DNA from 3 places in the Streptomyces sp. NPDC048416 genome. Region 1 is predicted to be linked to each of the others. Evidence: riboswitches for the same ligand, from Rfam matches in the RefSeq annotation. Region 1 holds a riboswitch; each other region holds the start of a gene.
What was found. Region 1 has a riboswitch for cyclic di-AMP ahead of ACGFW5_RS28415 (transglycosylase SLT domain-containing protein). Riboswitches for the same ligand answer to the same signal wherever they lie in the genome.
Positions count from the first base shown of each region.

Region 2: linked by a shared signal. The riboswitch ahead of ACGFW5_RS19695 (C40 family peptidase) and the one ahead of ACGFW5_RS28415 (transglycosylase SLT domain-containing protein) in region 1 are both predicted to bind cyclic di-AMP.
Region 3: linked by a shared signal. The riboswitch ahead of ACGFW5_RS08945 (M23 family metallopeptidase) and the one ahead of ACGFW5_RS28415 (transglycosylase SLT domain-containing protein) in region 1 are both predicted to bind cyclic di-AMP.

Region 1 is NZ_JBICXU010000029.1:67,763-77,935, forward strand. It holds gene ACGFW5_RS28370 (VOC family protein) at 1-211, shown strand, start outside; gene ACGFW5_RS28375 (SLC13 family permease) at 531-1,763, shown strand; gene ACGFW5_RS28380 (universal stress protein) at 1,773-2,357, shown strand; gene ACGFW5_RS28385 (fluoride efflux transporter FluC) at 2,589-3,089, shown strand; gene ACGFW5_RS28390 (DUF190 domain-containing protein) at 3,086-3,433, shown strand; gene crcB (fluoride efflux transporter CrcB) at 3,430-3,804, shown strand; gene ACGFW5_RS28400 (phosphatase PAP2 family protein) at 4,132-4,749, shown strand; gene ACGFW5_RS28405 (hypothetical protein) at 4,870-5,553, shown strand; gene ACGFW5_RS28410 (RraA family protein) at 5,702-6,325, opposite strand; cyclic di-AMP (ydaO/yuaA leader) riboswitch at 7,284-7,467, shown strand; gene ACGFW5_RS28415 (transglycosylase SLT domain-containing protein) at 7,470-8,252, shown strand; gene ACGFW5_RS28420 (anti-sigma factor antagonist) at 8,608-9,039, shown strand; gene ACGFW5_RS28425 (hypothetical protein) at 9,574-9,876, shown strand; gene ACGFW5_RS28430 (nucleoside deaminase) at 9,873-10,173, shown strand, end outside.
Region 2 is NZ_JBICXU010000014.1:103,053-113,225, reverse strand. It holds gene ACGFW5_RS19710 (lysophospholipid acyltransferase family protein) at 105-797, opposite strand; gene ACGFW5_RS19705 (ATP-dependent Clp protease proteolytic subunit) at 1,056-1,685, shown strand; gene ACGFW5_RS19700 (hypothetical protein) at 1,691-1,999, shown strand; cyclic di-AMP (ydaO/yuaA leader) riboswitch at 2,373-2,555, shown strand; gene ACGFW5_RS19695 (C40 family peptidase) at 2,560-3,033, shown strand; gene ACGFW5_RS19690 (ATP-binding protein) at 3,306-3,740, opposite strand; gene ACGFW5_RS19685 (helix-turn-helix domain-containing protein) at 3,984-4,871, shown strand; gene ACGFW5_RS19680 (DUF397 domain-containing protein) at 4,871-5,092, shown strand; gene ACGFW5_RS19675 (8-amino-7-oxononanoate synthase) at 5,100-6,242, opposite strand; gene bioB (biotin synthase BioB) at 6,388-7,611, shown strand; gene ACGFW5_RS19665 (adenosylmethionine--8-amino-7-oxononanoate transaminase) at 7,604-8,893, shown strand; gene bioD (dethiobiotin synthase) at 8,895-9,587, shown strand; gene ACGFW5_RS19655 (VOC family protein) at 9,587-9,949, shown strand; gene ACGFW5_RS19650 (class I SAM-dependent methyltransferase) at 10,122-10,173, shown strand, end outside.
Region 3 is NZ_JBICXU010000005.1:147,107-157,279, reverse strand. It holds gene ACGFW5_RS08970 (thymidine kinase) at 1-297, opposite strand, end outside; gene ACGFW5_RS08965 (alkaline phosphatase family protein) at 338-1,525, opposite strand; gene ACGFW5_RS08960 (DUF5998 family protein) at 1,525-2,112, opposite strand; partial or broken gene ACGFW5_RS08955 (GNAT family N-acetyltransferase) at 2,259-5,257, opposite strand; gene ACGFW5_RS08950 (HPr family phosphocarrier protein) at 5,410-5,691, shown strand; gene ACGFW5_RS08945 (M23 family metallopeptidase) at 6,067-6,831, opposite strand; cyclic di-AMP (ydaO/yuaA leader) riboswitch at 6,845-7,004, opposite strand; gene ACGFW5_RS08940 (M16 family metallopeptidase) at 7,208-8,572, opposite strand; gene ACGFW5_RS08935 (M16 family metallopeptidase) at 8,590-9,927, opposite strand; gene ACGFW5_RS08930 (DNA topoisomerase (ATP-hydrolyzing) subunit A) at 10,134-10,173, shown strand, end outside.

The DNA of each region.
Region 1 (10,173 bases):
GGGCAAGACCGCCAAGAACCGCGTCCACCTCGATGTCCGTGCGGCCCCTGGGCTGCTGGGGGACGAGCGGATGGCGGCGCTTGAGGCGGAGTGCGACCGGCTCGTGGCCCTCGGAGGTGCGCGGGTACGCCGACACGAGCCCGCGCCCCCGATGAGCGCCGGCTTCATCGTGATGACCGACCCCGAGGGCAATGAGTTCTGCCTGGACTGACACCCTTCGGCCGACCGGCCCAACCCCGTGACCGCCCCCCAACCCCGTGGCCGCCCCCAACCCCGTGACCGCTCGACCCCATGGCCCCTCAACCCCATGGCCGCTCAACCCCCGTGGCCGCACAGTGGTGTGCGTGCGTGGACGGGCGCGTATCGACCAGGTTTCCGTCCGGGCCTGTTCCGCGGACGCGGTGCTCCTGTCGGACAATGCGGGGAGGTGACCAGCGCGTAAGGTCACCTGCGGTGGTGTGGCACGGGGCCCGCGGCCGCGATCGTCCGTCGCCCGGAGGCCGACCCTGAGTACCGTCACCGCCGAGATCGTGTCGGCCGTCCTCCTGTTCGGCGTGCTCGCCTTCGCCGTCGTACGCCCCCGCGACCTGCCGGAGGCGGTGGCGGCGATCCCCGCGGCGGGACTGGTCGTCGCGCTCGGCGCGGTCTCGCCCACCGAGGCATGGCAGCAGACCCGCGACCTGCTGCCCGTCGTCGGTTTCCTCGCCGCGGTGCTCGTCTTGGCTCAACTCTGCGACGACGAGGGCCTGTTCGCGGCCGCCGGAGACGCCGTCGCCCGGCTGTGCGGGGCCAGTGCCCAGCGGCTGCTCGGCGGGGTGTTCGCCGTGGCCGCGGTCATCACGGCCGTCCTCAGCCTGGACGCGACGGTCGTGCTGCTCACCCCCGTGGTGTTCGCGACCGCGGCGCGCGCCGGTGTCCGGGCCCGCCCGCACGTCTACGCCACCGCGCACCTGGCCAACTCGGCGTCGCTGCTGCTGCCCGTCTCCAACCTCACCAACCTGCTGGCGCTCGCCGCCAGTGGGTTGTCCTTCACACGGTTCGCCGCGCTGATGGCGCTGCCCTGGCTCGCCGCCATCGCCGTCGAGTACGCAGCCTTCCGAATCTTCTTCCGTGCCGATCTGGCCGCCGCCCCGGGCGGGGCGCGGGCGCGGGAGAGCACGCCGGTGCCGGTGTTCACCGTGGTGGTCCTCGCCCTGACGCTCGCCGGGTTCGCCGTGACCTCGTTCGCGGGCCTCAGCCCGGCCTGGGCCGCGCTCGGGGGCGCACTCGTCCTCGCTGCCCGCGCCCTGTCACGGCGCCGCACCACGCCGCGCAAACTGGTGGCATCGGCGGGGCTCCCGTTCTGTCTGTTCGTGCTCGGACTCGGGATCGTCGTCAAAGCGGTCGTGGACAACGGCCTCGGCTCCGCCATCGGCCATCTGCTGCCCGAAGGCGACGGGCTGCCCGCCCTGCTCGCGGTCGTCGCCGTGGCCGCGGTCCTCTCCAACCTCATCAACAACCTGCCCGCCGTACTCGCGCTGCTGCCGGTCGCCACCGCGGGCGGCCCCGGCCCGGTCCTCGCCGTCCTCATCGGCGTCAACCTCGGCCCCAACCTCACCTACGTCGGGTCGCTCGCCACCCTCCTGTGGCGGCGCATCCTGCACGAACACGACGACGCGCCCGCACTCGGGCACTTCACCCGCCTCGGACTGCTGACCGTTCCCGCCACACTGGTCGCGTCCACCGCCGCGCTGTGGGCGGCGCTGCACACGATCGGAGGCTGACCGCATTCCATGAGCGTCATCATCTGGATCACCGAGGGCAGCTGGCCCGCCTGCGTGGACGCCGCACGCGCGCACGCCACTGCCGACGCCGACCTGGTACTCCTGCACGTCACCGACGACGCGGTGGCCGAGGCGGCACACGGCGCGTTCGCGGGGCTGCTCGGCCGTGGCCACCGCGAACGCGATCCCGGCACCCGGCTCGAAGACCTCGCGCGGGCCGCCACCGACGACCTCTTCGCCGAGGCCGAGCGGCGCCTGAACCGTCCGGCCCGCCGCATCGAGCGGCACGGCCGCGCCGAACAGGAGGTCGTACGCGCGGCCGAAGGCGCCGACCTCCTGGTCTGCGCCCGCGACGGCGACCGCAGCCGCCTCGGTCCCCGCAGCCTCGGCCACGTCACCCGTTTCGTCGTGGACCACGCGCCCTGCCCGGTCCTGCTGGTCTGGCCGGACGCGGCGCCGGACCTCGGCTCCCTGCCCAGCACGCCGCCCCCGCCGCCACCGCCACCGCCGCCGCCCCCACCGCCACCGCCGCCGCCCCCGCCGCCACCGCCGCCGCCCCCGCCTCCACCCCCACCGGGCCACCCCGGTCGCTGAGCTCGCCCCCGGTTCGAGGCCGGTTGGCGAGCGGGCTAGCGCGGGCGCTAGCCTGGAGGCAGCGGCGGTCCTGTGGGCCCGCCGCGCGGCGGTGGGGCCCGCCGTACCCGAACCGCGGCATCCGCGCCGCCAACGGTCCCTACTTGCGAGCGCGTGCGCCCGGATCGGGGTCTCCCTCTCTCTCGAAGGAAGCCGAGAGCTCGGGAAGGGTGCCCAGCAGGTAGGAGAGGTATGTCCGACGGAGCCAAGCAGCCCCTGACGGCCGACGGCCGCACCGAGTCCGACATCGACCCGGATCTGCCGCCCGCCGCGCCGCGCCGGCGCGACGCGGCGCGCGGCCTCGGGCCTGTCCTTGCGGTGGTGGCACTCGGCGGCGCCATAGGCACCAGTGCCCGCTACGGCGCGTCCCTCCTGTGGGCCACCGCGCCGGGATCCTTTCCCTGGACGACCTTGCTGGTCAACGCCGGGGGCTGCGCCGTGATCGGCGTGTTCATGGTGGTGATCACGGATGTGTGGGCCGCGCACCGGCTCGTGCGTCCGTTCTTCGGGACCGGTGTGCTCGGCGGCTTCACCACCTTCTCGACGTACGCCGTCGACATCCAGAAGTTCATGACCCACGGGCAGCCCCGCACCGGTCTCGCCTATCTGGCGCTGACGTTGCTGACGGCGCTCGTCATGGTGTGGAGCGCGGTGTGGACCACCCGCCGCGTCCTGGCGTGGAGGCAGCGATGACCAGACCGACCGGGCGGGCCCTGCGCCTGACGATCCTCATCGGCGAGAGCGACCTGTGGCACCACAGGCCCGTGTACACCGAGATCGTGCACCGTGCCCACGCGGCGGGCCTGGCCGGAGCCAGCGTGTTCCGGGGCATCGAGGGCTTCGGCGCGTCCTCCCGCATCCACACCCAGCGCCTGCTCTCCCTGAGCGAGGACCTGCCCGTCGCCATCGTCGTCGTGGACGACGAACAGCGGATCCGGGACTTCTTGCCCCAACTCGACGAGCTGGTCGCCGAGGGGCTGGTCCTGCTCGACGCGTGCGAGGTCATCCGCCACGGCGGACAGGAGCGCGCCCGGTGAACTGGCTGCTGGTGACGCTGGGCGCGGCGATCGGCGCCCCCCTGCGGTTCCTGACCGACCTGACCGTGCAGAAGAGGCACGACAGCGTCTTTCCCTGGGGCACCTTCACGGTCAACGTCGTGGGCTGCCTGATCCTCGGCGTGCTCACCGGCGCGGTCAGCGCGGGCGCCGCGTCCTCGCACGTGCAGCTGTTCGTCGGCACCGGCCTGTGCGGAGCACTGACCACGTACTCGACGTTCTCCTACGAGACGCTGCGGCTCGCCGAGGACGGCGCGAAGTTCTACGCCGCCGCGAACGTCGTGGTCAGCGTGGTCGCCGGTCTCGGCGCGGTGTTCATGGGCGTGACGCTCGCCGAAGCCCTCTGGGCCTGAGACCCCGCCTGAGACCCCCGGGCGGCGGCGGAACCGCCGGGGGGCCGCGTGGGGGCGAGGTGAGTCGTCACCGGGGCGCCGCTCGGGGGCGAGGCGGGCTGCCACCGGGTTGCCGGCTGGCCCCACACGCCGCCCGGCGAGCCGCCGCCCGGCGCACCCGCGCAACCGATCGGCTTTCTTTTACGTCTACGAGCCTGTAGACATTCACGGAGCCCCTGAAGATTCGCCCGACCGCCGCCCGGCCGTCACGCGCAGGCCCCCTCGTGGACCCGCCGCGACGGCAGCCGAGCGCGCGCTGCCCGCCCAACCTCCGGAGAACCCCACCCCATGACCAGTTCCACCGTTACGACGCAGGCCCTGGACGGAGCGTCCATCGACGGCGGCCTGTACGGCGACATCACCGACTTCGCCCGGCACACACACTGGCTGAACGGCCCGGTGTTCGCCTACACCAGTTACGGCGTCGCCCTGTTCGCGGTGTTCATGCTCGTCGGCTGGTGGGCGGCACGGCGCAAGGACGCGTCGGTGATGGCGGCGGCGCTGGCCGCGCCGGTCGCGATGGTGCTCGCCTACGCGGTGAACGACGCGGTCAAGTCGGTGTTCACCGAGCCGCGCCCCTGCCGCGCCCTGCCGCACGACTTCCTGATCGAGAAGTGCCCGCCCCTGGACGACTACGCGTTCCCCAGCAACCACACCACGGTCGCCGCGGCCGCCGCCGTCGCCCTGTTCTTCGTCGACCGCAGGCTCGGCGCCGTCGCCACGCTGGCCGCGCTCGCGATGGGCGCCTCCCGGGTGTACGTCGGAGCGCACTACCCGCACGACGTGCTGGTCGCGTTCGTGGTCGGAGCGGTGGTGGCGTTCGCGGTGACGTGGTCGGCGCGCCGCTACGCGGCGCCGCTCGTCACACGGCTGCGAAGCGGCGCCCTGAAGCCTCTGCTGGCCTGAGGCGCGAGGGCCCGGTGACCGGAAGCCGGGGTGCGGACGGCGAAGTCCGGGACGACATCCCGCGTACGGGCGGGCGCTCACCGGTGTCCACAGCGCGCCGCAGCCCCTAGGCTCGGCGACGTGCTGCGAATCGTCGATGAACTCGCCGGACCTGGCCCCTTGCGCGTCTGCGCCCATGCCCCCGCCGACGGTGACCCGGGCACCGCCCTGCGGGTGCTGCTGATCGCGGACGTGCTGGCGCGCGTCGTCGAACTGCGTGGCCGGGCGGTCCTCGTGGGACGGACCGGCCCGGTGTGGCCCACGGCGGCCGCCGACATCCGCCCGGCCGACGCCGAGGGCGGCCTCGACGAGGTCACCGAAGGACTCGGCGGCCCGCCGGACGTCCATCTCACCAGTGGTACGTACGAGGGTGTGAACACCGCGTGCCTGAGGATCGGCGAGGCCGATCTGCCCCCGCTCGACGACCTCGATCCCCTGGCGCTACGTCTGTTGCTGCTGCGCCGGCCCTACGAGGAGCCGGTCACGGCCACTGCCGAGGAGATCGGCGACGCCGCCCGCACGCTGGGCCGCTGGCGGCGTGCCGTGGCGACCTGGGCCGGGCAGCCGTCGAAACCGATCCCGGCCGAGCTCAAGAGCACGGCCCGCGCCGCTCTGGACAGCCGGCTCGACACCGCCGCCGTGCTGCACCTCCTGGAGGACCTGGAGACGGCGCCCGAGGTGCCGGAGGGCGCCAAGTTCGAGACCTTCGCCCACCTGGACCGCGTCCTGAGTCTGGAACTCGTGCGTGAGGTGGGCACGGTCTGACCCCGCCGCCGTTCGCCGCCCGGCCGGCCCGACGGACCGGCCGGCCCGGGGGCGCGGTGGATGGCGAGCATCGTCGGCGCACCGACCGCTGACACCCCCACCTGGCCCTCAACGGACCGCGCCAGACGCCCAGTTGGCGCGTGTGCGCTCAGCCCTCGAAGCCGCCCTGCTTCAGGAGCTCGTCGATGCGGCCACGGTGCGCCGCTTCCCACGCGTCGAGTGATTCGTCGGCCTCCATGGCGAGCTTGCGCCGGGCGTCGAGGAGCACCTGCTCCCCACGGGCCCGCGGCGTGACGACGACCCCCTCCTCGTCGGCCACCACGAGATCGCCCGCCTCCACCAGCACTCCGCCGCAGCGCACCGGGGCGTTGAGCGGCCGGACGGCCTTCTTGGCCCCCGGGACGGGAATGACGCCCCGGGCGAAGACGGGAAAGCCCAACTCGCGCACCTCGGCGAGGTCACGGATGAGCCCGTCGGCCACGAACCCGGCGACGCCCCGGCGTTGGGCCACGGCGCACACGTTGCCACCGGCGAGCGCGTAGTCCAGATCGCCCGATTCGACGACGATGACCGAACCCGGCTCGGCGCGGTGGATGGCCGCGTGCAGCATGAGATTGTCGCCCGCGGGACAGCGGACCGTGAACGCGGGCCCGGCGAGGCGCGGAATGGGGGACCAGAGAGGGCGAATTCCGATATCCATGACCTGCTCGCGTCCCAGAAGGTCGGCGAGCGTGGTCGGGGAAATGTTCTTGAATTCATTGATGTCGTTCATGTTCATCCTCGGTCGTGTTGCGAGTGGTCCGGCACGGAAGGGTGGTTCTGATGGACCGTTCGTGATGTTACGCAGCGCATTCCGAGATGGTCTCAGGCGATCTGACCGGCCGCCAGAAGCCTTTCCCGTACGAGGGACCGTGACCCCGGGCGCCGTACACAGGGCGAACTCCCGGTGGTGGTCGGCCAGTCCGTCCCAGGTGTGGAGGAGATCTGTGCCGGCCGGGGAGATCGGCGGGGCGAAGTCGACACCCCGCGCAGTCAGCCGCTCGCGCACCTGGGCGCCGGTCCGGGCGTCGCCGACCCAGTCGATCAGCGCGACATCGAGGCCTAGGGGGTGTCTGGTGGATCATGGCCGGGGGTGCGGCGCCTGGCACGGCACCTCGCGGCGTTGCCGAAACGCCCCGATAGCTCCGCTATCACGACGTTCCGGCGCCTTGCGATGCACCGCACCAGGCGCCGCACCCTGACCGACCCTGATCCACCAGACACCCCCTAGTGCCCTGGCTCCGAGGGCCACGGTCACCCCGGTGTGCGGGCCGTGAGCATGATCTCGAAGTGACGGCGGGGCCGCGCCGCTTTGGTGCCCGGGCAGCAGCGCCACCTTTGTCGCCCGGGCAGGGCACCGGGTGCACGGCAATATGCCCTTGTGTCCGAAATGGAACGCTATGGGATTTCCTGTCACGGCCGGGACAATGTCCCAATTGGGGCTATTGGGCGAACCTCACCACTTTTGATACCAGCCCGTACGGTTCCCCGAAGGGCAAGTGAATTGGGTCACTCACCGGACGGTGTGTCAGTGGAGTCCGCAGGGCCATTTCCGTTCGTTTACAAGAGAGTTGAGGAATTCGATCAAGCGACGGAGGCGTGCCGATTTCGGTGGATCAATATCCCGGGCGGCCTTCATTGAATTCCCACCTTGTTTCTCCTCGGTCCATTCGTTTACGTTCACCGTCAATCCGGATGGAACGCCGAATCCTGCCACCGTCCGGAACCTCCCACACACGTATGGCAGGAGCGGGGGACCCAGGTAAGCCGCCGGTCCGGATTCCGGAACGGCTGGGGTGAAGTCGTGTGCAGCACGACCGGACATCTCCCGTCCGAACCCGACAGCTCACCTCGCAGGCGAAGGAGAGGACATCACCATGCCTGCAAAGGGCAAGCACCGCCGCCCCAAGTCCAACTCGCTCACCCGGGGCCTCGCCGCCGCCGGCACCGGCGGTGCCGTACTCGCCATGCCGGTGATCGGTGCGACCACCGCCACCGCCGCTCCCGCGACGGTCCACTCGGCCACCGTGGCGAGCGTCGTCGCTGCCGCCCAGCCGGTCACGACGGCGAAGGCGGCCACGAGCTACGCCGTCGTCCAGGGTGACTCGCTGGCCAAGATCGCCGACACCCTCCACGTGAGCGGCGGCTGGAAGCAGCTGTACCAGGACAACCGGGGCGTCATCGGCGGCAACCCCGCCGTGATCCACCCGGGTCTCCGGCTCACCCTGAGCGGTCCGGCCAAGGCGGCCGCTGCCCCTGCTGCGCGGGATGCCTCGGACGACCGCGCGGACCGCTCCGCACGGTCGACCACCCTGACCGCCGCGACGACGACGTCGTACGCCAACAACCTCGACGGCTGGATCAAGCAGTCGCTGGCCGTCATGGCCCAGCACGGCATCCCCGGCACGTACGACGGCATCTACCGCAACATCATGCGCGAGTCCTCGGGCAACCCGCTGGCCATCAACAACTGGGACTCCAACGCCGTGGCCGGCACCCCCTCCAAGGGTCTCCTCCAGGTCATCCAGCCCACGTTCGCGGCGTTCCACGTGCCGGGCACGTCCACGGACCTCTACGACCCGATCGCGAACATCACCGCGGCGTGCAACTACGCCGCCAAGACGTACGGGTCGATCGACAACGTCTTCGGCGCCTACTGAGGCAGTCTCTGAGACAGCCCCTGCGGCCGGGCGCTCCTCCCGGCCGCAGGCAGGGTGTCCGGGTCGCCCCGGCGCCGCCCGCCCGGCAGTACGGCCCCCACCGGCCGTCTGCCGGGCGCGGTTCGCTCCGGCGTCTCGCGGCCGTCGCGAGGGCCCCGCACCCCGCTTGGGGCGTTCAAACGGGGCCGCCGCAAATTCCGTTCACCCCCCGGGGTGAACAATTTGAAGGTTGTACGTTTCTGCATGCGGGCCTTTTCCTAGGGTGGTAGTGCGTCACCCCGGGACCACGGTGACTGCCCGATGACCGTGCACCTCCGTACCGGCGGGGGTCCTTGCTGGACCGGGAGCTGCTGCCATGGGAACCACCGCTCGGCCATCCGTACCGGCCCCCGCATCGCCGGGGCTTCTCCCGGAGCGATGCCGCAATGCCAGGACCCACCTCATGCGGGGCGCCACGGTCGTCGAGGTCCTGGGCACGGTCGACCTGGCCACCGCGCCCGACGTGCGGCGCCATCTCGACGCGGCGACACAGCCGCCCGGCGCCCGCGTGATCGTGGACCTGCGGGCCGTGGACTTCTTCGACTGTGCCGCCCTCACCCTGCTCTGCCGGGCCCATCGCAGGATCCGCGAGCGCGGCGGCCGGCTCGGTGTGGTGTGCGTACGACCCTGGCATCTCCGGGTCCTCGCGGCGGGCGGACTCGACGGTCTGATCCGGCCGGCCGCCACGGTCGAGGAGGCGGCCCGCACCCTGGTGGCGCCCCCGGCGCCTGGCGCCAACAGGCCCTGACCGAAAGCCCGTTGCTTCGCGGGGGCGGCACGGTCCTTCATGGTGGACGGGGGAGGCCCTGATCGCTGCGGCCGATGCCCGTGCCCTGCTGGCTGCCTGTTGTGCCTTCGCCCCACGACCCCACCGGTGGTAGCACGTAGGGCCCGTTTTGGCGTCCCGCTACCCAAGGGGCTCACGTGGGGAACGTCCGCCGAGTCGCCGACCCCGTCGCCAACACCGCTGTGCGTGAGCAACGGGCCGTGGGGCGTGAGCAGTTGCTCAATGCGGCCGGTGAACAACGCTCACCCGCAACGGAGTTGAGACGCATGGCCCGCTACCTCGACGAGAGTCGGCTGCCGGGCCTGATCGGCTCTCTCTGTCAGGCACCTGCGAGCAGCCCCGCGCGAAGCCGGTCGGCGGGACGCTGACCCACGCGTACGGAAAGCTCACCCACACCGATGAGCGCCGGGTGCAGGCGCAGGGCGACCTCTTCGGCCGGGGGCTCGGGGCGTCGCTCCGGCCAAGGCGGGTGCCGAGCGGCGTATCTTTTCGTGGGTGAGTGCCCTTCAGAAGGCCGACTGGAACACCACCGTCAAGCGCGAGGCCGTGGTGGAGGAGAGCGAAGCGCTCAAGGCGCAAGCGGGTCGAGACCTCGTGCTCGGCGGTGCCGATCTCGCGGCCGCCTTCCGGCGCCACGACGTCATCGACGACCACCACGTCTACCGCAACGGCCGGAACGGCACGACCGGGGACCGGGCGCGGGGGCGCAGGGACGCCCGGACACGTCATCAGGACGGCGCGGAGCCGCGCGGAGTGGACACGCCACCGGGACGGGGGAGCGGCACGTGCAGCCCATGACGCGGGACCTGGCCGCGCGATGGCTTGCGACGGCCCTCGAAGAGGCGCGGGCAGGCCTCGCGGAAGGCGGCATCCCGATCGGCGCCGCGCTTTACGGCGCCGACGGCACACTCCTGGGGCGCGGTCACAATCTGCGCGTACAGCAGGACGATCCTTCCCTGCACGCGGAGACCGCCGCCTTCCGTGCCGCGGGAAGGCAGCGGTCCTATCGGGGCACGACCATGGTGACCACGCTGTCCCCCTGCTGGTATTGCAGCGGCCTTGTACGGCAGTTCGGTATGGCACGTGTCATCGTGG
Region 2 (10,173 bases), on a different contig from region 1:
GGTCACAGGCGGCGCGGGGGGGGGGGGGGGGGGGGCGCGGGGCGCCCCCCCCCCCCCCCCCCCCCCCCCCCGCCGCGTCCGGGCCGGGGCGGCCGTGCGGCCGGTCAGGCGGCCGCGGCAGCCGCTTCCCACGCCGTCCTGGCCTCGGCCGCGTACACGTCCACGTACTCCTGCTCGGACAGCTTCTGCACCGCGTACATGATCTGGTCCGTCACGGCGCGCAGCACCAGACGCTCGTCCTCCATCCCCGCGTAGCGCGAGAAGTCCAGCGGCTCACCGAACCGGATGGCGACCGGTACGCGCCGGGGCAGCCTGCGCCCCTTCGGCTGCGCCTCGAACGTCCCGATGATCGCGACCGGGACGACCGGGGCGCCGGACCGCAACGCCATCGCCGCCACCCCGACCTTGCCCTTGTACAGCCGGCCGTCGTGCGACCGTGTCCCTTCCGGGAAGACCCCCAACACCGCGCCGCCGTCCAGGACTTGGAGTGCGGTGTCGATCGCCGCGCGAGCCGCGTCCTTGCCGGACCTGTCGACCGGGATCTGGCCGAGCGCCCGGAAGAAGGCCGCGGTCGCCCGGCCCGACAGGCCCGGCGCGGTGAAGTACTCCTGCTTCGCCAGGAAGGTGAGGCGGCGCCTGAGCGTCACGCCCAGCAGGAACTGATCGGTGAACGACTGGTGATTCCCCGCGAGGATCACCGCCCCCGCATCGGGCACCCGCCCGGCGCCCTCGACGCGCGGGCGGAACAGCCACCGCAGCAACGGCAGCAGCACGAGACGGAATGCGAAATAGAACACGTCAGTGAGCCCTCTCCCCAGGTGACCCCCGCGCCGACGCACGTTAGCCATCCCCTCAGACCGCCGGGAGAGGGCCTATTGCGCCACGCCCTCCGGTTCCGGCGGCGTGATCCGCCTGCTCGCCCACAGCGAAACCCGGCGCTGAGCTCTTGCTTCTCCCCGGTCTTCCGATGAAGCTCGACCCATCGCTCTGTACGTCCTGTACGTTTTTTACAGGGCGCCACAGAGCACTGAGGTCCGGTCGAGGAGAGGTCCGCCATGAACCACCGCCCTGCCGCCCGCTATGTGCTGCCCGAGTTCCAGGAGCGCACCGCCACCGGCATCCGCACGCTCGATCCGTACTCCAAGCTCTTCGAGGAACGGATCATCTTTCTCGGCACACCGGTCGACGACGCCTCGGCCAATGACGTGATGGCCCAGCTCATGCATTTGGAGCACGCGGATCCGGACCGGGACGTCTCCCTCTACATCAACTCCCCCGGCGGCTCGCTCACCGCGATGACCGCCATCCACGACGCGATGCGCTTCATCACCTGCGACGTGCAGACGTTCTGCCTCGGCCAGGTGAGTTCGGTGGCCGCGGTGCTGCTCGCGGCCGGCACCCCGGGCAAACGCCTGGTGCAGCCGGCGTCCCGGGTGCTCCTTCAGCAGCCGTCCATGGAGGAGCCGTTGCGCGGCCAGCCCTCCGATCTGGAGATCCAGGCGGCTGAAGTGCTGCGCGGCCGCGCACTGCTGACGGAGCTTCTGGCCGGCTACACCGGGCGGACCTCCGAGCAGGTGACCTCCGACATCGAGCGGGACCTGATCCTCGACGCCGAGGGCGCCGTGGCGTACGGAATCGCCGACCACATCCTCGAAAGCCGCAAGACCTCGCTGCGCGGGAGGTGAGCCCGGTGCTGCCGCCCGAACTGCCGCCGCTGCCCGCGCTCACCCGCGCGGAAGCCGAGTTCATCGACGCGTATCTGGAGGTGGTCGACCTGCTCGGCCGCGTCAATCCGGCCCACGGCCACGACACCTACGGCGCGCTGCGGGCGGCGCAGGCCCTGGTCGGCCGGGCGGTCGCGCTCAAGGACGCCCTCACACTGATGCACCTGCGCGGAGAGACACGGGTGCACGCCGAGACGCTGACGCGGGCGCTGCGCGTCCTGGACGGGGAGCGCCGCGCGGGCCGGCTCACGCTGCCGCCGCGGACGGCGGCCTAGGGGGTGTCTGGTGGATCATGGCCGGGGGCCCAGCGGACACCCGGGGAGAGGCACCGGTACCCGACGCGCTCGAAGGACCGGCGAAACGGACCAGAAGGAGTACCCCCGTTCGGCTCATCGGCGGCTGCTTTCGCTGACCCTTATGAGTTGCTTACGTCCTCTGCTGACCGTGCGGAATCGATACTTCCGATGCTGGTACGAGGCTCATCGGCCCCTGTCACACGGGGGGCGAAGCTCCCGTGTCCACCTGAATGGGCCAGCCGTGGGCGGCCCCACACAAAGCCGTTTCGGTCCGGTGATCCGACAGTCGGTGCGTGAAGATCCCTGAGACGACAAGCCCCCGCCACCTCGGCGGGGCGGTCCGGGCGGACGCCGAGTCCTGCCGCCGTTCCGGACGACTGGTCGACAGGAGTGGACCGGCAGGAGTGGAGGACCCGAGTACTTCGGGAGGGCCGAGGGTCGGCCCTCCCTCGGGGTGAAGCCGTTCGCGCGGCCGGGCATCTTCGCCAGCCCGAACCCGACAGGTCATCCTTCGCAGGCGGTTTGACGAAGGGTTGCGCATGACTGCGCAGACATATGTTCCGTCCCTGGCCGTCCGCCTGGGCGCCGTCTGTGCCCTCGCTCTCGCCGTGACGGGCGCGACGACGCTGGTACCGGGCGGCACGCCCGAGGCGACCGCGGCCGCCGTGGCCACCAGGGCGCTCCATGTGGCCGCGTCGAAGAAGGGAGCGCCCTACCAGTACGGCGCGTCGGGCCCGCACCGCTTCGACTGCTCGGGGCTCACGCTGTACTCGTTCGAGCAGGCGGGCCGCAGGCTGCCTCGCTCGGCGCAGCAGCAGTACAACAGCTCCCGGCATGTGTCGGCCACCTCGCGCAGGGCCGGCGACCTGGTGTTCTTCCATTCCGGTGGCAGCGTGTACCACGTGGGGATCTACGCCGGTGGCGGCAGGATCTGGCACTCCCCCAAGACCGGCACGGTGGTACGCCTGGAGCGGATCTGGAGCCACAGCGTCTGGTACGGGCGGGTCGGCTGACGGGTGGGCAGGCTTACAGGTGGGTGAGCGACGGGTGGGTGGGCTGACGGGTTTCCGGGACGGCGCGTTTCCCGGACGGCGCGTTGCCGGCAGGGAGGACCGGGCGGTTAGGGGGTGTCTGGTGGATCAGGGTCGGTCAGGGTGCGGCGCCTGGTGCGGTGCATCGCAAGGCGCCGGAACGTCGTGATAGCGGAGCTATCGGGGCGTTTCGGCAACGCCGCGAGGTGCCGTGCCAGGCGCCGCACCCCCGGCCATGATCCACCAGACACCCCCTAACCGCTCTGGACCGCCGCCGTCCACGGCAGGGCGATCCAGACCGTCTTGCCGCCGTCGGCGGTGGGCGCGACCGACAGTTTGCCGCCGGATTCGGCCGCGAGCCAGCGGATGATGACCATGCCTCGTCCGTTGTCCTGCTGGACGGCCGCGGGCAATCGTTTCGGCCAGCGCGGATGACTGTCGGTCACCCCGATCCTCAGCACCTCCTCGCGCTCCAGGTGGAGGTCGACCGTGAAGGTGGGCGACTGGCCGAAGGTGTGCTGCACGGCATTGGTGGCGAGCTCGGAGACGATGAGCCGCACCGTGTCGACCGTGTCCGCGTCGGGCGGCAGTCCCCAGTCGGTGAGGATTCCCGCGACATAGCGCCGTGCGGTGGCGACCGAGGCGGGATCGCTCGGCAGAGTGACTGTTGCTTCGAGATGGTCTGCCATGGCGACGCTGTCCCTTTCCCACCCGGACCGGCTTGAGGACTCCTCGCGGATGAACGCTCGCAAAGACGCCGTCGGCCTCGGACTGTGCTTCGCGCCAGAGTGCCACTCATCGTGCCGGTCTCGGGTGCCATCCACCAAGATGTGCATATATCTGTCGCTCAAAGCGGTGAACTCTACGGCGGCGGATCGTATTTGGGCCCACACTTACCCATCGCCGGACGCTGGGGAGCGAAGGAGGCCGGCATGGGGCACGGATTGGCGGTGCGCAGACGCAAGCTCGGCGGGGAACTGCGCCGGCTGCGCGATCGAACGGGTCTCACCAGCGGGGAGGCGGCGGCTCTGGTGGGCTGGCACCAGTCGAAGGTGAGCCGGATCGAGACCGGGCGCAGCGGGGTGAAGCCGGCGGACGTGGCCCGGCTGCTCGATGCGTACGGAGTCCATGATCGCCAACTGCGGGCGGTGCTGGAGGCGTTGGCCGATTCGGCGGGTGGCGGCGGGGCGGACTGGGCGCGCGCGTACCGGGGTCTGCTGCCGCCGCAGTACCGCGACTTCATCAGTCTGGAGTCGCAGGCGCGTTCGGCCCGCACCCTGGAGACCTCGGTGGTTCCCGGTCTGTTGCAGACGCCCGCGTACGCGCGCGCGGTGACCCGGGCCGCGATCCAAGGCCTCGCCCCGGACGAGCTGGACTCGTTGGTGGAGGTGCGGATCGCCCGTCAGGAGGTGCTGCGGGCCGATCCGCCGCTGGCGCTCAGCGCGGTGCTCGACGAGGCGGTGTTGCGGCGCCGGGTGGGCGGTTCGGCCGCCATGCGGGAGCAGTTGCGGCATCTCCTGGCGATCGCCGCGCTGCCGCACGTCCGGCTCCAGATCATCCCTTTCCGATACGGCGGTTATGTCGGGCTCACCGGCCCTTTCACGCTGTTTTCGTTTCCGGCCATTTCGGATCTGGATGTGGTCGTTGTCGACCACTTGACGAGTAGCCTCTACCTCGAACGGAGAGAAGACCTTGAGGCGTACAGTGCCGCGTTCCAGACCGTCCAGGCACTCGCGCTTTCCTCCGAGGACTCGTTGGATCTCATCGCCCTGATGGCCCGGGAAGGCCCGGGTCACTTCATGGCGAGTGGGGAGGCTTGATGTCCGCACACCCCGCGCACGTTCCTTCCAGTACATCCCTCACCCATGCGGCGTGGCGACGATCCAGTCGCAGCGTCGGCATGAACAACTGCGTCGAAACGGCCCGGCTCAAGGGCGAGCTGCTGGCCGTGCGCGACTCCCAAAGGACCCGAGGACCCGCGCTGCTGTTCGGCGCCGCAGCCTGGCAGCGCTTCATCTGCCTGGTGTCAGAGGCGCATTGACGTCACGTCAGGCGGCGGGGGCGGTCCGCAGGATCGTGCCCACCGCCTGGTCGATCTGCTGTTCCGTCAGGTCCGCGCGTGCGGTGAGCCGGATCCGCGAAACGCCGTCCGGCACCGACGGCGGCCGGAAGCAGCCGACCACGAGCCCGGCCGCACGGCAGTTGGCCGCCCAGGCCAGCGCGGCCTCCGGCGACGGCGCCCGCACGGAGACCACGGCGGCGTCGGGGCGCACCGCGGCATGACCGGCGGCGGTGAGCCGGCCGTGCAGTTCGGCGGCGACGGAGCGGGCCCGGCCCGCGAGCCCGGGCTCCGCGCGCAGCAGCCGCAGCGCGGCGAGCGCGCCGCCGGCCGCCGCCGGGGCGAGCCCGGTGTCGAAGATGAAGGTGCGCGCCGCGTTCACCAGATGCCGGATGACCCGCGCCGGCCCGAGGACCGCGCCGCCCTGGCTGCCGAGCGACTTGGACAGGGTGACGGTGGCGACCACGTCGTCCGCGCCGGCGAGACCTGCGCCGTGCAGCGCCCCACGGCCGCCCTCGCCGAGCACCCCGAGCCCGTGCGCGTCGTCCACGACGAGGGCCGCCGTGAACTCCCGGCAGGTTTCGGCCAGTTGAGCGAGTGGCGCCGCGTCACCGTCCACCGAGAACACCGAGTCCGACACCACCAGCGCGGACCCGCCGTGGGCGTCGAGCGCCTTGCGGACCGCCTCGGGGTCGGTGTGCGGCACGACCTCGGTGCGCGCGCGGGCCAGCCGGCAGCCGTCGACGATGGAGGCGTGGTTGCCCGCGTCGGAGACGATCAGCGAGCCGTGCGGGCCGAGCGCGGTGAGCGCGGCCAGGTTCGCCGCGTACCCGGAGGAGAAGACGAGGGCGGCCTCGAAACCGCAGAACGCGGCCAGCTCGCGTTCCAGTTCGGCGTGCAGGGCGGTGGTGCCGGTGACCAGCCGTGAGCCGGTGGCGCCCGCGCCCCAGCGGTGGGCCGCCTCGGCCGCGGCAGCCGTGACCGCGGGGTGCCGGGTGAGCCCCAGGTAGTCGTTGCTCGCCAGGTCCAGGAGGTCCTGGTCGGCGTCGCGCGGCCGGAGCGTGCGGACCAGTCCGGCGCTCTCGCGGCGCTCGGCTTCCCTGTCGATCCAGTCGAATGGCGCTCGCAACATGGTGGCGTCCCTTTTTGTAGGCTGCCGACAGACCCTAGCCGGTGGCCCGGCGGGACACGGTGTGGCGATACACACACCTCAAACCACCTGTGTTGTGGGATACCTACCTTGGCCGCGGACGGTGCGGTACGCGAAGATCGGCGCCATGGACCTGCTGAACACGCTGGTGGACAAGGGGCTGCGGCGCGAACTGCCGACCCGCGAAGAGGCGCTCGCCGTACTGGCGACCTCCGACGACGAACTGCTCGATGTGGTGGCCGCGGCCGGCCGGGTGCGCCGCCAGTGGTTCGGACGCCGGGTGAAGCTGAACTATCTGGTCAACCTGAAGTCGGGCCTGTGCCCCGAGGACTGTTCGTACTGCTCCCAGCGGCTCGGCTCCAAGGCCGACATCCTGAAGTACACCTGGCTCAAGCCGGACGAGGCCTCCAAGGCCGCCGCCGCGGGTGTCGCGGGCGGCGCGAAGCGGGTCTGTCTGGTGGCCAGCGGCCGCGGCCCGACGGACCGCGACATCGCCCGGGTGTCCGAGACGATCGAGACGATCAAGGAGCAGAACGAGGGCGTCGAGGTCTGCGCCTGCCTCGGGCTGCTCTCCGACGGCCAGGCCGAGCGGCTGCGGGCGGCCGGCGCGGACGCGTACAACCACAACCTGAACACCTCCGAGGCGACGTACGGCGACATCACGTCCACGCACACCTACCAAGACCGTGTGGACACGGTGACCAAGGCGCACGACGCGGGTCTTTCGGCCTGCTCGGGGCTGATCGCCGGCATGGGCGAGTCCGACGAGGACCTGGTGGACGTGGTCTTTTCGCTGCGTGAGCTGGACCCGGACTCGGTGCCGGTGAACTTCCTCATCCCGTTCGAGGGCACCCCGCTCGGCAAGGAGTGGAACCTCACCCCGCAGCGCTGCCTGCGCATCCTCGCGATGACCCGGTTCGTGTGCCCGGACGTCGAGGTGCGGCTCGCCGGCGGCCGCGAGGTGCACCTGCGCACCATGCAGCCGCTCGCGCTGCACCTGGTCAACTCGATCTTCCTCGGCGACTACCTCACCAGTGAGGGTCAGGCCGGTCAGGCCGACCTCGACATGATCGCGGACGCCGGGTTCGAGGTGGAGGGCGCGGGCACCACGACCCTTCCCCGGCACCGCGCCGACGCGCTTGCCGCCGCGGGCTGCGGTACAGGTGCGGGTGCGTGCGGTGCGGACGAGGAGAGCGGCTGCGGCTCCCACGAGGGCGGCGGCTGCGGTCCCTGTGGTGGCCACGGCGCCCCCGAGGCCACCCCCGAGCAGGCGCCCGCGGACCAGGCGCGCACCGATCTGGTGGCCGTGCGGCGCCGGGGTGCGGGGACGGATCTCGCGCCCAATGCCTGAGCACTCCCCCGCGGACCTGCTCGGCCTGGACCGCCGGCACGTCTGGCACCCGTACGGCCCGATGCCGAACCGGCAGGAACAGCTCCTGGTCGAGTCGGCGTCGGGCGTACGGCTCCGGCTCGCCGAACCGGCGTACGGGCAGCGCGAGTTGATCGACGGCATGGCGTCCTGGTGGTCGGCCGTGCACGGCTACAACCACCCCGTGCTCAACGAGGCGGTGCGCGGCCAGCTGGACCGGATGAGCCATGTCATGTTCGGCGGGCTCACCCATGAGCCCGCCATCAGGCTGGCCGCGCGCCTGGTGGAGATCACGCCAGGACCGCTCCAGCACGTCTTCCTCAGCGACTCCGGTTCGGTCGCCGTCGAGGTCGCCGTGAAGATGTGCCTGCAGTACTGGCGCTCGGTCGGGCAGCCCCGCAAGCAGCGGCTGCTCACCTGGCGCGGAGGCTACCACGGCGACACCTGGCAGCCGATGTCGGTGTGCGACCCCGAGGGCGGGATGCACGAGCTGTGGCAGGGCACGCTGCCCCGCCAGGTGTTCGTGGGCGCCCCGCCCGCGGAGTTCGACGAGACGTACGCGCAGGAGCTGCGCGAGGCGATCGCGCGGCACGCCGACGAGCTGGCCGCGGTGATCGTGGAGCCGGTGGTGCAGGGCGCGGGCGGCATGCGCTTCCACGCACCCGCGTACCTGCGGGTGCTGCGCGAGGCCTGCGACGCATACGGTGTCCTGCTCGTCCTCGACGAGATCGCCAGCGGCTTCGGCCGCACCGGCGAGCTGTTCGCGGCCCAGCACGCCGCGATCTCGCCCGATGTGATGTGCCTCGGCAAGGCGCTGACCGGCGGCTACATGTCGATGGCGGCGACGCTCTGCACGAGTCGCGTCGCCGACGGCATCTCATCGGGCGACGTCCCGGTGCTCGCCCACGGCCCGACGTTCATGGGCAATCCGCTGGCCGCGTCGGTGGCGCTCGCCTCGATCGACCTGTTGCTCGGCCAGGACTGGCGGGGCGAGGTGAAGCGGATCGAGGCGGGGCTCCGTGACGGGCTCGGCGCGGCCCGTTCGATCGAGGGCGTACGGGACGTACGGGTGCTCGGCGCCATCGGCGTGGTCCAGCTGGATCACGACGTGAACATGGCGGCGGCGACCGCGGCCGCGGTGCGCGAGGGCGTGTGGCTGCGGCCGTTCCGGGACTTGATCTACACGATGCCGCCCTATGTGACGGGCGACGACGATCTGGCGCGCATCTGCCGTGCGGTGTGCGCGGCTGCGCGGGAGGGCTGAGATGGCGATTCTGGTCGTGAGCGGTACCGGCACCGAGATCGGCAAGACGATCACCACGGCGGCCGTCGCCGCGGTGGCGCTCGCCGCCGGCCGGTCGGTGGCCGTCCTGAAACCGGCCCAGACGGGGGTCGCGCCGGGCGAGCCCGGTGACGTGTCCGAGGTGCGCCGGCTCGCGGGAGACGCGGTGACCGGGGCCGAACTGGCCCGGTTCCCCGAGCCGTTGGCGCCGAACACCGCGGCCCGCCGGGCCGGCATGCGGCCCGTCGGACCCGAGGACGTGGCGGAGGCCGCCGCGAAGCTCGCCACCGAGCACGACCTGGTCCTCGTCGAGGGCGCGGGCGGGCTCCTGGTCCGCTTCGACGACCGGGGTGGCACCCTCGCGGACGCGGCCCGCCTCCTGGACGCCCCCGTCGTGGTGGTGACGCCCGCCGGACTGGGCACACTCAACTCGACGGCCCTGACCGGCGAGGCCCTGCGGGCCCGGGACCTCGACTTCGCCGGCGTCGTCGTGGGCAGCTGGCCCGCCGAGCCGGATCTGGCCTCGCGGTGCAATCTCGTGGACCTGCCGGAGTCGGCCGGTGCCCCCTTGCTCGGCACCGTGCCCGAGGGCGCCGGACGGCTGGCGCCCACCGACTTCCGTACCCGGGCTCCCGGCTGGCTCGCCCCGGCGCTCGGCGGCGTTTGGAGTATCTGATGGCTGTGTTACGGGCCCGCATCGGGCAGCTCGTCGTGGACTGCGCCGACCCGGGGCGGCTCGCCCGGTTCTGGGCGGCGCTGCTCGGCGGGCGCCCGGTGGTGCGGGACCCCTCATGGGCGTACGTCGAGCCTCCCGGGGCGCCGCGTCTGGCCTTCCAGCGCGTACCGGAGGCGAAGGCGGCCAAGAACCGGCTGCACCTGGACCTCACGGTCGAGGACGTACGCCGGGCCCGGGCGGCGGCCGTGCGGCGCGGGGCAAGCCCGGTGGGCGCGACGGTCACCGACGCGCGGGGCGACTTCCAGGTGATGCGGGACCCGGAGGGCAACGAGTTCTGCTTCGTTGAGCCGACGGGCGGGTGAGCGGGCCCGGTGGGGGGGTGAGCGGGCCCGGTGGGGGGACAATGCTGGGGGAACCCCCGGGGGAAGACGATCCGCCGGGTCGCCGGACGGCGAGTCCACCGCGCCGCGCCTCGACGGCGGCCGAGTCCGCCGGACGGCCCCGGCCGGCTGCCGCAGGCTCAGGAGGTCCGCCATGGCACAGCGCACCGAGTTCGCACCGGATGCCGTGCACCACCCCGTGTTCG
Region 3 (10,173 bases), on a different contig from region 1:
GAGCTGGTCGATCTGCCCGGGCGCGAGGAACTGGGCCTCGTCGGCGATGACGTAGTCGCAGCGGCCGCCCCGGGAGAGGTGGGCCACGAGATGAGCGTAGAAGTCGAAGCCGTCGGCGGCCTCGACCGCGTCGGTCACCAGGCCGAGCCGGGACGACAGCTTGCCCGCGCCGGCCCGGTCGTCCCGGGTGAAGATCATGCCCTGGAGCCCGCGCGCGGAGCGGTTGTGCTCGATCTGAAGAGCGAGGGTGCTCTTTCCGCAGTCCATCGTTCCGGAGAAGAACACCAGCTCGGGCATGGGAAGGTGACGGCCTTTCGGGTCTTGGCGGGGAGGGTGGTTACGAGCGTACTTCGAGGAGCGGCACGAGCTGTTCCACCGGGGTCATCGAGCCGTGGTTGCCGACCATCAGGGACTCGTGCGGCTCGCGCCGCGAGGCGGTGATGACGACGTCGTCGTGGGCGGCGGCGACCACGTCGCCGATCCGGCCGTACACCCGCTCGTCGATGTGCGGACCGAACCAGCCCGCGGCGATCGCCTCGTCGCGGCCCGCGACCCAGAACTGCTCGCCGAGCACTTCGCGCCAGCAGGTCAGCACGTCGGCGGCCGCGCCCGGCACGGCGTACACATGGCGGGCCCGGCCCTCGCCGCCGAGCAGGGCGACGCCCGCGCGCAGTTCCCAGTCCTCGTCGAAGTCGATGCGGGACTGCTCGTCGAAGGGGATGTCGATCATGCCGTGGTCGGCGGTGATGTACAGGGCCGCGCGGGGCGGGAGCTGTTCGGCCAGGCGCTGGGCGAGCCGGTCGACGTACATCAGCTGGCCGCGCCACGCGTCCGAGTCGACGCCGAAGCGATGGCCCTTGCCGTCGACCTCGGAGTAGTACGTGTAGACCAACGACCGGTCACCTGCGGCCAGTTGGGCGGCCGCGAGGTCCATGCGCTCCTCGCCGGAGAGCTTGCCGCGGAAGGTGCCGCCGCTCAGCGCGATCTTGGTGAGCGGGGTGTGCTGGAAGTCCGGCGCGGACACCTGCGCGGTGTGCACACCGGCCTGGTCGGCGAGGTGGAAGACGGTGGGGTACGGCTGCCAGACGTGCGGGTCGGTCCAGGGCTTCCAGCGCAGCTGGTTCATGAGCTCGCCGGCGTCCGGGTCGCGCACGGTGTAGCCGGGGAGGCCGTGCCTGCCGGGGGGCAGGCCCGTGCCGACGGAGGCGAGCGAGGTCGCCGTGGTGGCGGGGAAGCCGGCGGTTATGGGCCGGCCGGTGCCGCCACGCGAGGTGGCGAGCAGGGAGTGCAGATAGGGCGCCTCGTCCGGGTGGGCCTTGATCTGCTCCCAGCCGAGCCCGTCGATCAGGAAGACGCAGTTGCGGTCGGCGGGGGTGAGCTCGGCGATGCGCTGCTCGAACCCGGGTACGCCCTGGCCGGCCACGAGGGTGGGCAGCAGATCGGCGAGCGATCCGGTGCCGTATGCGGGGACGGGGGCGGTGTCGAGGGCGAGGGGTTCCGGATCCTGCCAGGCCGGCTGGGCCATCAGCGGCCGGCCGCCGCGGTCGCCTCGGACAGCGCCTGGGCGAAGGCCAGGGTCTGGCGGACCGTGTCGGGGCCGTCGCCGGCCTCGCTGACGCGCAGGCTCAGATCGTCGGCGGTGGAGTTGCCGGTGTAGCCGTGGTCGGCGTCGCAGTTGGGGTCGCCGCAGGCGGCGGGCTCCAGGTCGATGCGGGCCACCGCACCCCAGCCGATGGTCAGGACGACCTCACGGGGCAGGGTGCCGGGCGTGTACGACTCGGGGTTGGCCACGACCCGGCTCACCACGACCGAGGAGATCCGGCCCAGCTTCACCGACTCCGTCGAGGTGGTCGCGTACGGCGTCGGGGAGCTGGTGTCGGCGTTCTGCTCGTCGGTGTGGCTGACGATGAACCGGTTGTCCGTGAGCACGAGGACGGTCACATGACGGCGTACCTCGTTGGCGTCGAACGTGGTCTCCTGGTGCACCAGGTACGACGCGATCGGCTCGCCACCGACGGCGGCCTCCACCGCCTCGGCCACGAGGGCCGGGTAATAGCCGCTGCGCTCGATCGCCGCGCGGAGCCCCTGGGTCGTCGTACCGGTCTTCGCCATGGGGTCCATCTTAAGCTGCCGCGGGCGGCCGACGGCCCGAGAGCCCGTGTCCGGGCCCGGTCCGGTTCCGACGCGGCCCGGACACGGCCCGGACGTGGCCCGGAGGGAGCCCGGACGAGGCCCGGATGGAGCCCGGACGCGGCCTCTCAGTAGCTGGGCAGTCGCCGGGGACCGAGATCGCCCCGGGCCGGGGCGGGAGCCAGCCGGACGGTCGCGCCGAGCACCGACAGGCCCCGCTGGGCGACGATCACGGGCTCCAGGCCGACGGCGACCACCTCGGGGTGGTCGTCGACCAGCCGCGACACCCGCAGCAGCAGCTCTTCGAGTGCGGCGGTGTCCACGGGCGCCGAGCCGCGCCAGCCGAACAGGAGGGGCGCCGTCCTGATGGTCCTCAGCAGCTCGGCGGCGTCCCGGTCGGTGGCGGGGATGAGCCGGTGGGAGGTGTCGCCGAGGAGTTCGGAGGCGGCACCGGCGAGCCCGAAGGACAGCACCGCGCCGACCGCGGCGTCGATCGAGGCGCGCACGACGGCGTCCACACCGCGCGGGACCATGGCCTGCACGACCGGACCCAGCTCCTCCGGTTTGCCGAGGGTCGCCGTCAATTCGGCGTAGGCGCGGGTGAGTTGGTGCTCGTCGGCCAGGTCAAGGCGTACGCCGCCGAGGTCGGGGCGGTGGCGCAGGTGCGGGGCGGTGGTCTTGAGGGCGACGGGGTAGCCGAGGCGGCGGGCGGCCTCGACGGCGTGGACTGCGTCGGGCGCGGGCAGCGTGGGGCGCACCGCGATGCCGTACCGGCCGAGCAGTTCCTCGCCGTCCGCGGCGGCCAGGGTCATGCCGCGGGGGTCCTGGTCGGCGCCGAGCAGGCGCTCGATCAGCGCGGCGGCCCCGGCCTCGTCGATGTCGTCGTACTCCCCCACCTTGCCGGGGTCGGCCGCCTCGCGCCGCCACTGGGCGTAGCGGACGGCTTCGGCGAGGGCCCGTACGGCTCGCTCCGCGGCGGGGTAGGCGGGGATTGCCTCACGGGGCGGGGTGGGGGTGGGGGTGCTGGGACTCTGCCCCGGGTCCCTTTCCGGCCGGCCGCCGGTGGGGGTGCTAGGAGTGCACCCCGGGCCCCTTTCCGGCTGGCCGCCGGTGGGGGTGCCGGGGGTGCGCCCCGGGCCCCTTTCCGGCTGACCGCCGGTGGGGGTGCCGGGGGTGCCGGGGGTGCGCCCCGGGCTCCTTTCCGGCTGACCGCCGGTGGGGGCGCCGGGGGGGCTGGATAGGTGTGGGCCGATGGGGGGCGGGGGGCTGTTCGGGATGCGGCTGACAGGGCCTCGGCCAGGCCGCCGATCTCGACGTGGACCACCGCCACCGGCTTCGCGGGGGCCGCCGTGGCTGCCTCGCGCAGGGCGTCCGCGAGCACCCGGCCGTCGCCGAACTCCATGGCTCCGTTCTCGCCGACCCAGGGGATGGCGGTGACCACGACCGCGTCGCAGGCGTCGTCGGCGAGGGCCGCCGCGAGCGCGGCGCGGAAGTCGGCCGGGGTCGCCGCGGTCGTCAGGTCCAGGGGCCTGCGCGGACGCAGCCCCTCGCTCAGGCATGCGTCGTACGTGAGCAGGCCCAGCGACTCGGAGTTGCCGAGGATCGCGACGCGCGGCCCGGCGGGCAGCGGCTGGCCGGCGAGCAGCAGACCCGCGTCGACGAGCTCGGTGACCGTGCCCACCAGGATGACGCCCGCCTGGCGCAGCAGCGCCGAGACCGTGGCGTCCGGCACCCGGCTCACCGGGACGGCGTGCCCCGGCGGGGTCGTACCGCTGTGCCGGGCGCCCTTGACCACGACGACGGGTTTCGCGGCCGCCGTACGCCGGGCCAGGCGGGTGAACTTGCGCGGGTTGCCGATGGATTCGAGGTAGAGCAGGACGACGTCGGTCTCGGGATCCTCGTACCAGTACTGGAGGAAGTCGTTGCCGGAGAGGTCCGCGCGGTTGCCGGACGAGATGAACGTCGACAGGCCCGCGCCGCGCCGGTAGAGACCGGACAGGAGCGCGATGCCGATGGCGCCGGACTGGGTGAAAAGGCCGATCCGGCCCCCGGCCGGCGACTCGGGCGCGAGTGAGGCGTTGAGCCGCACGTCGGGCGCGGTGTTGATGATCCCGAACGCGTTGGGGCCGATCAGGCGCATCCCGTACGAGCGGGCCTGGCGCACCAGGGCGCGCTGGCGCTCCCTGCCGGACGGGCCGCTCTCCGCGTAGTCGGCCGCGAGGACGACGAGGCCCTGGACGCCGTGTTCGCCGCAGTCGGCCACGGCCTGCGGCACCCGTTCGGCGGGCACCGCGATGATCGCCAGGTCGACCGGTTCGCCGATCGCACCGACGGAGGGGAAGGCGGGCACGCCGTCGAGTTCGCGCTGTTCCGGTCCGAGCGCCCGGTTCACCGCGTAGGCGCTTCCCGTGAAACCGGCGTCCAGGAGGTTGCGCAGGACCGTGCGGCCGACCCCGCCGGGGGCGCGGCCGGCGCCGATGACCGCGACCGAGCCGGGCGCGAGCAGGCGCTGCACGGACCTCGCTTCGGCGCGGTGTTCCCTGGCCCGCTGCACGGCGAGCGATTCGGCGGTGGGCTCAAGGTCGAGCGTGAGATGGACCGAGCCGTCCTCGAAGGACCGCTTCTGCTGGTAGCCGGCGTCCGTGAACACCTTGATCATCTTGTTGTTCGCCGGGAGCACTTCGGCGGCGAACCGCCGGATGCCGCGCTCGCGGGCGACCGCCGCGATGTGTTCGAGGAGGGTGGAGGCGACGCCCCGGCCCTGGTGGGCGTCCTGGACGAGGAAGGCGACCTCGGCCTCGTCGGCGGGCGCGGAGGACGGCCGGCCCTGTGCGTTGATCCGGTCGTAGCGGACGGTCGCGATGAACTCGCCGCCGACGGTGGCCGCGAGGCCGACCCGGTCGACGTAGTCGTGGTGGGTGAAGCGGTGGACGTCCTTGGCGGACAGCCTCGGATAGGGGGCGAAGAAGCGGTAGTACTTCGATTCGTCCGAGACCAGCTCGTAGAAGGAGACGAGCCGGTCGGCGTCCTCGGGGTTGATGGGTCTGATGCCCGCGGTGCCGCCGTCGCGGAGCACCACGTCGGCCTCCCAGTGGGCCGGGTACGCGGGGTCGGACGCCGTCGTCATACCGGAAGCGTACGGGTCGCGGGCCCGTACGGGGCGGGGCAAGGTGGCAAGGAGCGACCGGCGGCGCACCGGGGCCGAGGGTCGGCAGGAGCACCGCGCACCCCATGAGAGACTGGTCTAGACAACCGTCAGAGATTTCGAAGGGCAACACCATGGCTGAGCGCCGCGTCAACGTCGGCTGGGCCGAGGGCCTGCACGCCCGCCCCGCGTCCATCTTCGTCCGTGCCGCCACGGCCGCCGGAGTCCCCATGACGATCGCCAAGGCCGACGGCAACCCGGTCAACGCCGCGTCCATGCTCGCGGTGCTCGGTCTGGGTGCGCAGGGCGGCGAGGAGATCGTGCTGGCCTCCGACGCCGAGGGCGCGGACGCCGCGCTCGACCGGCTGGCGAAGCTGGTCGCCGACGGCCTGGAAGAGCTTCCCGAGACCGTCTGATCCGGCAGAACCACCCGCACGAGGGCCGCTGATCCCGCACGACACGGGACAGCGGCCCTCGTCGTTCCCTGGGCGCCGGTCGCAGGACGTCGCGCTGCCCCGTCGCGGCGCGAATCGCGAAATGCCGCGCGGTCCGTCGCGGCGCGGATCGGGGGACGTCGCACGATCCCATCGCGGCGCGGATCGGGGGACGTCGCGCGGTCCCGTCGCGGCGCGGATCGGGGGGTGCCGCGCGGCTCCCTCACGCCCTTCGCCGACGGCGTCGCGCGCGTCCTGGATGGGGCAAGTCGCTCTCCCCGGTGGACGGCGAAGGCCCCCGGCGGGTGCCGGGGGCCTTCGGGGTGCGCGCGGTGGCGCCGCGGGCGTCGGGACGTCTCAGACGTTCACGCCGTGCGAGCGCAGGTAGGCGACCGGGTCGATGTCCGAACCGTACTCCGGGCCGGTGCGGGCCTCGAAGTGCAGGTGCGGGCCGGTGGTGTTGCCGGTGTTGCCCGACAGGGCGATCTGGGTGCCCGGCTCCACGGACTGGCCCACGGAGACCTGGATGACCGAGAGGTGGCCGTACTGGGTGTACGTGCCGTCGTGCATCTTGATCACGATGTTGTTGCCGTACGCGCCACCGGGGCCCGCTTCGACGACGGTGCCAAGACCCACCGCGTGCACCGGGGTGCCGATGCCGGCGTGGAAGTCGATGCCGGTGTGGCTGCCGGAGGACCACAGCGATCCGCCGGTCTTGTAGCCGGTGGACACATAGCTGTTGGCTATGGGCGCGACGAAGGTGTTGAGCCGCTTGCGCTCGGCCTCACGCGCCGCGCGCTCCTTGGCCTCGCGGGCCTCCTGGGCCCGCTGCTCGGCCTTGCGCTGGGCAGCGGCCTCGGCCTCGGCCTTCGCCCGGGCCTTGACGGCCGCCTCCTTCTGCGCGTCGGCCTGGGCGCCCAGCTGGTCGGCCAGGGTGTCGCCGATGACGATGGCCTGGCTGAGGCCCGTGTCGGCGACGGCGCTCGGGGCCGCGACGGCCGGGGAGGCGAGGGTGCCTACGACTCCGGCGGTGGCGAGGGTGGCGATGCCCGCGATGTTCGCGCTGCGGCGCGTCATCCGGCTGGGCGCGCGGTGTTTCCCGGTGGCACGGGTGAACGCCATGGAGAGGCGGTGTCCTTTCCTTCCATCTCGCCTACCGGGTTAGCTGACGGGTTCGGAGCAGGAAGGTCTCCTACGGACTCCCCCGCGGGCGGAGGCGTCCGATTCACCCCAGGGACTGAGTGGGTCCCCGGCTCCCCTGGCTCGCGCCATTGGGGACTCGGCGATCACTGTCCGGTGCCGCGGATGCGACGGGTGGTGACGGACAGCGCGACTGACGCTAGACGGCTGATCTTTCAATCACCAAACAGACGCCGGTTTTTGTTGCGCACGCCACATGCCAGACGGGCAACCTCTCCAATAAACCGGACATATGGGGGGACCCCGGTGGCGTATGGCCACCGGGGTCCCGTTCGTCCCGGTCGCCCGGGTGCCTCAATCAGCCCGTGACGACGGTCACTTCACCGATTCCGAGTGCCTTGACGGGCTCCTCGATCCGGGCGGCGTCGCCCACGAGCACCGTGACGAGCCGGTCCGCCGGGAAGGCGTTGACGACGGCCGCCGTCGCCTCCACGGTGCCGGTCTCGGCGAGCTGCGCGTACAACTGGGCCTGGTAGTCGTCCGGCAGGAACTGCTCGACCTGGTCGGCAAGCGTCGCCGCGACGGCCGCGGCCGTCTCGTACTTGAGCGGCGCCACGCCGACCAGGTTCTGTACGGCGCTCTCCCGCTCGGTGTCGTTGAGACCCTCCGCGGCGAGCTTGCGCAGCACCGTCCACAGGTCGTCGAGCGCGGGCCCGGTGTTCGGGGTGTCGACCGAGCCGCTGATGGCGAGCATCGCGGCGCCGCCGTCGGGACCCGAGCGCAGCACCTGGCCGAACGCGCGGACCCCGTAGGTGTAGCCCTTCTCCTCGCGCAGGACACGGTCAAGGCGCGAGGTCAGGGTGCCGCCCAGGCAGTACGTGCCGAGCACTTGGGCCGCCCAGACCCGGTCGTGCCGGTCGGCACCGATGCGGCCGATGAGCAGCTGGGTCTGCACGGCACCGGGCCGGTCCACGATGACGACCCGGCCGGTGTCGTCGGCGGTGATCGGCGGGACGGGGCGCGCCTTCGCGGTGTTGCCGGTCCAGGCGCCCAGGGTGTCCGCGAGGATCGCGTCGAGGTCGGTGCCCGACAGGTCGCCGACGATGACGGCGACGGTCGTCGCGGGACGCACGTACGCCTCGTAGAAGGCGCGCACCGCGGCCGCGTCGATCGCGGCGACGGTCTCCTCGGTGCCCTGGCGGGGGCGGGAGATGCGCGTGGTGGCCGGGAAGAGCTCCTTGGAGAGCTGCTTGGCGGCGCGGCGGGCCGGGTTGGCCTGCTCGTGCGGGATCTCGTCGAGCCGGTTGCGCACCAGGCGCTCGATCTCGGAGTCGGCGAACGCCGGGGCCCGCAGCGCGTCGGCGAGCAGCGAGAGCGCCTTGGGCAGCCGGGAGACCGGCACTTCGAGGGAGACCCGGACGCCGGGGTGGTCGGCGTGCGCGTCGATGGTGGCGCCGCACCGCTCAAGCTCGGCGGCGAACTCCTCGGCCGAGTGCTTGTCGGTGCCCTCGGTCAGGGCGCGCGCCATGATCGTGGCGACGCCGTCCAGGCCCTCCGGCTCGGCGTCCAGGGGGGCCGCGAGGAAGATCTCGACGGCGACGACCTGCTGGCCCGGCCGGTCGCAGCGCAGCACGGTCAGGCCGTTGTCGAGCGTGCCGCGCTCGGGGGCCGGGAAGGCCCACGGCTTGGCGGCGCCCGCGGTGGGCTGCGGGTGGAATTCCATGGTCACGACAGCGTCCGTCACTGGGCCGCCTCTTCCTCTTCGTTGCCTGCCTCGGGTGCCGCGGTGGGCTCGTACACCAGGACCGCCCGGTTGTCGGGGCGCAGGGTCGCCGCGGCGACCGCCTTCACCTCGTCGGCGGTGATCTCCAGGACGCGGTCGACCGCGGTCAGGGCGAGCTGCGGGTCGCCGAACAGCACGGCGTAGCGGCACAGTTCGTCGGCGCGGCCCGCCACCGTGCCGAGCCGGTCCAGCCATTCGCGCTCCAACTGGGCCTGGGCGCGCTCCATCTCCTCCGCCGTGGGGCCCTCGGCGGCGAACCGGGCCAGCTCCTCGTCGACCGCTGCCTCGATGTCGGGGACCTCGACGCCGCCGGACGTCTTGACGTCGAGCCAGCCCAGCGAGGGGGCGCCGGCGAGCCGCAGCAGGCCGAAGCCCGCGGCGACCGCGCTGCGGTCGCGGCGGACCAGGCGGTTGTGCAGCCGGGACGACTCGCCGCCGCCGAGTACGGTCAGCGCCAGGTCGGCGGCGTCGGCCTCGCGGGTGCCGTCGTGGGGCAGCCGGTAGGCGGCCATCAGGGCGCGCGCCGGGACGTCCTCCTCGACGACCTCGCGCAGCTGCCCGCCGATGGTGCCGGGCAGCGCGCCGTCGCGCGGCGGCTGCTTGCCGTCGTGGGAGGGGATGGAGCCGAAGTACTTCTCCACCCAGGCCAGCGTCTGCTCGGGATCGATGTCGCCGACCACCGAGAGCACCGCGTTGTTGGGCGCGTAGTACGTGCGGAAGAACTGCCGCGCGTCCTCCAGGGTGGCCGCGTCCAGGTCGGCCATCGAGCCGATCGGGGTGTGGTGGTAGGGGTGGCCCTCGGGGTAGGCAAGGGCGGTCAGCTTCTCGAAGGCGGTGCCGTAGGGCACGTTGTCGTAGCGCTGGCGGCGCTCGTTCTTGACGACGTCGCGCTGGTTGTCCATCGACTCCTCGTCGAGGGCGGCGAGCAGCGAGCCCATCCGGTCGGCCTCCAGCCAGAGCGCGAGCTCCACCTGGTGGGCGGGCATGGTCTCGAAGTAGTTGGTGCGCTCGAAGCTGGTGGTGCCGTTCAGCGAGCCGCCGGCGCCCTGCACCAGCTCGAAGTGGCCGTTGCCGTGCACCTGCTGGGAGCCCTGGAACATCAGGTGCTCGAAGAGGTGGGCGAGACCGGTGCGGCCCTTGACCTCGTGGCGTGAGCCCACGTCGTACCAGAGGCACACCGCGGCGACCGGGGTCAGGTGGTCCTCGGAGAGCACCACGCGCAGGCCGTTGGCCAGCCGGTGCTCAGTCGCTGTCAGGCCGCCGGAGCCGGCTTGCGCTGTGGCCGTGTGACCCATGGGCATGTACGTCCCTTCGTATCCGATGTGCAGTACCGCAGTGTGAAGTACTGGCGGAGGAAGTCGTGAGTTGAGAAGTCCTGCCACTGTATGCAAGCGCGCGGGCACCTGGCGAAGTTCCCGGGTCGCGGTCGGCGTTGTCAGTGGGACGGTCCACAATGGTCGGATCCAGACCCGATCCGGTACGTGAAGGAGCAGCAGCCGCGATGGCCCGCCGCAGCACGAAGACCCCGCCGCCGCCCGACG